Regions from separate parts of the Paenibacillus sp. 01T47 genome, predicted to be linked through region 2. Evidence: a T-box and tRNA genes for the amino acid it is inferred to sense, from the RefSeq annotation. Region 2 holds a T-box; the other holds one or more tRNA genes.
The links. A T-box is a leader RNA that pairs with one kind of tRNA and senses whether it is charged. The one in region 2 lies ahead of AC1DOV_RS33695 (alanine--tRNA ligase), so its partner is inferred to be a tRNA-Ala.
Positions count from the first base shown of each region.

Region 1: it has a tRNA-Ala gene. The T-box ahead of AC1DOV_RS33695 (alanine--tRNA ligase) is inferred to sense a tRNA for this amino acid. The anticodon was not compared.

Region 1 is NZ_JBFTPA010000012.1:168,187-170,586, reverse strand. Features, by position in the region: gene AC1DOV_RS22325 (DUF3238 domain-containing protein) at 1-240, shown strand, start outside; gene AC1DOV_RS22320 (FMN-dependent NADH-azoreductase) at 311-937, shown strand; tRNA gene AC1DOV_RS22315 (tRNA-Ala) at 1,249-1,324, opposite strand; gene nrdR (transcriptional regulator NrdR) at 1,368-1,850, opposite strand; gene AC1DOV_RS22305 (alpha/beta-type small acid-soluble spore protein) at 1,994-2,212, shown strand; gene AC1DOV_RS22300 (lytic transglycosylase domain-containing protein) at 2,320-2,400, opposite strand, start outside.
Region 2 is NZ_JBFTPA010000041.1:4,218-6,617, forward strand. Features, by position in the region: gene AC1DOV_RS33695 (alanine--tRNA ligase) at 1-968, opposite strand, end outside; T-box leader at 1,078-1,321, opposite strand; gene AC1DOV_RS33700 (S-layer homology domain-containing protein) at 1,513-2,400, opposite strand, start outside.

The DNA of each region.
Region 1 (2,400 bases), on a different contig from region 2:
GCTAGCAACCCATTAAATGTATTAGCACCTCCTGTTGACTATCTATTAACTGTACTTGTCAAAAAAGATGGTATTGTCGACATTCAAGGGGAACACGATGGATTCCCTTGTTATGAATTTTATAAGCAAGTAAATTTGGGTCCGTTTGAACAAATTTATACCCATGATTTCAGAGAAACTGGTGATACACCTGCAGCTATGGGTGGGGATATGGAGTATAGATTCAAAAAGATATTGTGAAGCCAATATGATGAACTTTTTAGTAATTAAAAATAAAACACCTTAGAGTAGTGAACACCAGGAGGAACAAATGACAACAGTTTTATTCGTAAAAGCAAACAATCGCCCAGCAAATCAATCAGTCAGTGTAAAATTATATGATGCATTTTTTGCGAGTTACAAAGAATCGCATCCAAATGATAAAATAATAGAGCTTGATTTATACAAGGAAGAATTGCCATATGTAGGCGTAGATATGATTAATGGCACTTTTAAAACGAGTAAAGGACTTGCGTTAACAGCAGAAGAAGCAAAAGCAGTAGCTGTTGCTGATAAATATTTAGATCAATTCCTTGCTGTTGATAAAGTTGTGTTTGGTTTCCCATTATGGAACCTAACAATCCCAGCTGTGCTACACACATATATTGATTATTTAAACCGAGCAGGTAAAACATTTAAATATACACCAGACGGTCCAGTGGGACTTATGGGGAATAAGAAAATTGCATTATTAAACGCTAGTGGCGGTGTATATTCTGAAGGACCAAAAGCTGACGTTGAAATGGCTGTTAAATATGTAGCAAGTATGATGAGCTTCTTCGGAGTAAATGATACAGAGACAATTGTGATAGAAGGCCACAATCAATTCCCAGAAAAAGCAGAAGAGATAATTGCGGATGGTCTTGAAAAAGCTCTTAAAGTAGCAAGTAAATTCTAACTAGTAAAACAATTACCACTGAATATGGCAGTATCAACACTTTTATAGTGGTGGTACTGCTTTTTTATTGGCTTTTCTTACTACTTTCCTTCGATGCCCACTCACTTCATTACGTCCGCGCGGACTGAACCTCGGGGTATCGAAATTTTGATTAAACTTTCACAGAAGCTTTTTCAATGATGCACTGCTCAGCGGTAAATTTCGATGCCGTGCTCCTACACTGACGCTTCGTGCGCGCGATCTGCCCCTTGCTAGGCTCCACCAAATAATAAAAAAACCACTTCAACAGAAGTGGTTTGAATGGTTTATTATGGTGGAGCCTAGGGGGATCGAACCCCTGACCTCATCGCTGCCAGCGATGCGCTCTCCCAGCTGAGCTAAGGCCCCAAATGACGACAAGATTGATCTTAGCATAGGGTCGTCAAAACTGTCAATCTTTATCTATCATACCATTGAGCGGGTGTTTGGACAGCAAATTATTGAGCTCCTTCATGAACATATCTATGTCCTTGAATTGGCGATAAACAGATGCGAACCTGACATAAGCTACCTCATCTACAGGATAAAGCTCGTTCATAACGATTCCACCAATATCGCTGCTATCAACCTCGGCATGTGCCGTTGTGCGCAGCTCCTTCTCAACCTCGGATACGATTACCTCTAGGCGCTCCACTGGAACCGGACGCTTCTCGCAGGCGCGGATAAGACCCCGCAATATTTTGTCACGGCTGAACTCTTCACGGCTGCCATCTTTTTTGATGACGATCAGAGGCGTCTCTTCAATCATTTCGAATGTCGTGAAGCGGCGGCTGCACTTTTCGCATTCACGGCGGCGGCGAATGGATTTGTTTTCGTTGGCGGGCCTTGAATCTAATACTTTCGTTCCGGCATAGTCGCAGTATGGGCATTTCATGATGCGTATTGCCTCCTTTCTTAGTCGCTTGAGCCTCAAAAATGGACTCTTCGAAAAAAAATTTTAATTTCCATGTAATTCCTGTAATGAAGTTCAGATTTTTGCACATAATACTTTTACCAACCGCAAGGAGGTGAACATACATGAGCGCATCCCGCAGCAGTAACCAATTGGTAGTGCCACAAGCGACAGCTGCCCTTGACCAAATGAAATATGAAGTTGCTCAAGAGCTAGGCATCGCAATTCCGCAAGACGGATACTACGGCAACATGGCTACAAAAGACGCAGGCTCCATCGGGGGATACATTACCCGTCGCCTAGTGCAAATTGCCGAGCAATCCCTTGCTGGTCAATACAAATAATGATTCATTAAAAGTTGTATGAATAACCGAAGCTTTGGCAGGGCTCGTCCATGAAGAGACGAGCCTCCAAGGCTTCATTTATTTTCGTTATCGTTAAGGATCATCCATTAAAGACTAGGATATAAGTCCTTATACTTATTATAATAGTAAATGACTCGCTGCACATAGTGTCTAGTTTCTCCAAACGG
Region 2 (2,400 bases):
TTAGCTGGCTCTGCACCATCATTAATTAGAAAAGTAGCCGCTCTCACATGATCAAGTATGATTCTAAACGACTTTAAATCGTCAGTATATTGTTTACCACTTAACTCCATCAATTTTTTCTTGGGATTAAGAAAGAAAGCCGTATTATAAATATCCTTGTCACCATTAAGGGCTGTTGCAACCCTTTCTAATCCGCCTCCATAATCAATATTGGGATTTTTCATTTTTACAAATCCTGTGTCTTCTTTTTTGTAACACATAAATACGTTGTTCCCAATTTCTAAAAACCTCTCGCTTACAGAAGCAGGATGATCCAGTGAATCACCGCCTGGTTCAAGATCATAGAACATTTCACTATCAGGCCCACCCGGTTCACCAACAGGCATATCCAATGAATTTCCGGTTCGACTCCACCAATTTTCTTTTTCATCGTATAAGAAAATTTTCCCACCTCTAGATGCCCCATATTGATAGGGATCATCTTCAATGATAGGTTCTATGCCAACTGATTTAAATTTTTCTGACCAGATTTGAATGGCTTCCGTATCTCTCTGTATATTCAAATCATCACTTCCTATAAAAGCACTGATATACAGCCTGCCAGGATCAATTCCTAATTCGATAATATGCCAATTCCAAATGGCATCGATTTGCTTTTTCTTATAGTTATTTTCATTTGCTTTAAACTCCCATCGACCTATCATTTCAAAAAATGTCAGATGCGACGTATCTCCTACTTCATCAATATCCACTGTCCTTAAACACTTCTGAATATTAGCAATCTCATTACCTATCGGATGCTTTTCCCCCAATAAATATGGAACCATAGGTTGCATTCCACTTCCTGTAAACAACGTTGAGGGATCATTTTCTGGTAACAAGCTAGAAGAGGGCACTTGGCTAGCCCCTATTCCTTTCATAAAATCAATATATGATTTTCTTAACTCATCTGGTGTCATTTTCACCATGCTCAATACCTCCATTTCAATTGTTAATTATTCTCGGAAAATTATTTTGCAAATATTCGAACGAGAAGAAATAAAACAAAAAAGCCCTAAGCTGACATATTTCTTGTCAACTTAGGGCGAACTATTATGTCCGTGTTACCACCTAATTTCAGATTTCTCTGCACTCTATCAATACGGGATATCTCCGATATTGTTTCCTGAATAACGGTGGAACTCCGTTGAAGCCTACTAAGATTCCTCTGTTCGGTTCACAGCTCCGAGACTGCTTCACTATTAGATCAATGAAGATTCGCACCAGCCATCTTCTCTCTGTGAGATCCCTAATAGCTACTATTTCTCATCATAGCCTTTTCGTTTTAAGTTAAAGCAATGCTATCACACTCAACTTGCTCTGTCAATTAATTCCACTATTTTCAATAAGGTATAAGTCTGTCGATACTACCATCAGCTTTGGCAATTCGGTTGCTTCGCATCCTCTGACTTTAGCCAAATTGAATGAGAATGACGCTCAACATCTCTTGGTGATGATGAGCGTCTTCTTTATTCATACCTTTGGAAATGCTTTCAATAAGACAGTGATCGATTCGGCGCGTGTTGTCGATGCATTCGGCGCAAATTGATTGCTGCCACGCCCTTGAATCCAGCCTTGCTGCACAGCTGCATCAATGGCTCCGATCGCCCATGCCGGGATTTGCTTGTCATCTGCGAAGCTCGTTCTTGCGCTTGCGTCGATAGACAGCTTCAATGCTCTCGCGACCATCGTCACCATCTCTGCGCGACTGATCGGCTGATTCGGCATGAACCGTTGATCAGCATAGCCTTGAATGAGTCCGAGCTCTACAGCTTGCGCCACGGCCTCACTCGCCCATATCGGGATCGAGGCTTGATCTACGAACGCCTTCGTACTGCTTTCGTTGCTTAGCTGCATCGCCTTCGCGAGCCATACCGTGAACTCCGCGCGTGTCACGGACTGATTCGGTCTGAATGTTCCATCCGGATATCCGTTCGTCATTCCTCGCTGCACGGCTGCTTGAATATCCTTGGCAGCCCAGTGGCCTGCGATGTCTTTGAAGGCCGGACTCGGCTCGGTCGACTTACGATTGACGGCAAAGACGGCGAATATACCGACATTACGTGTATCCGCTTGAATCGTACTATCCGTTACCGTGCTTTTGAGTTCCACCCAACGCGCTGTTGCTTTATCATATTGGAACACAGATGCTTGTTGATCTTTGCCAAGCTTACTGACATCAAACGTCAAGCTGATCTGAATCGGCTTATCGAAGCCGCCCTTCACATCCTTTGACAATTCGAACACCGGGCTTATTGCATTCGGCTGCTGCGTCAGCAAGTCAGCGGAATTGTCGATTTTCTTCAGATGCAGCATCATCGTTTCTTTCGCTGCGCCTACCGGAACAGAAACGGTAATCTG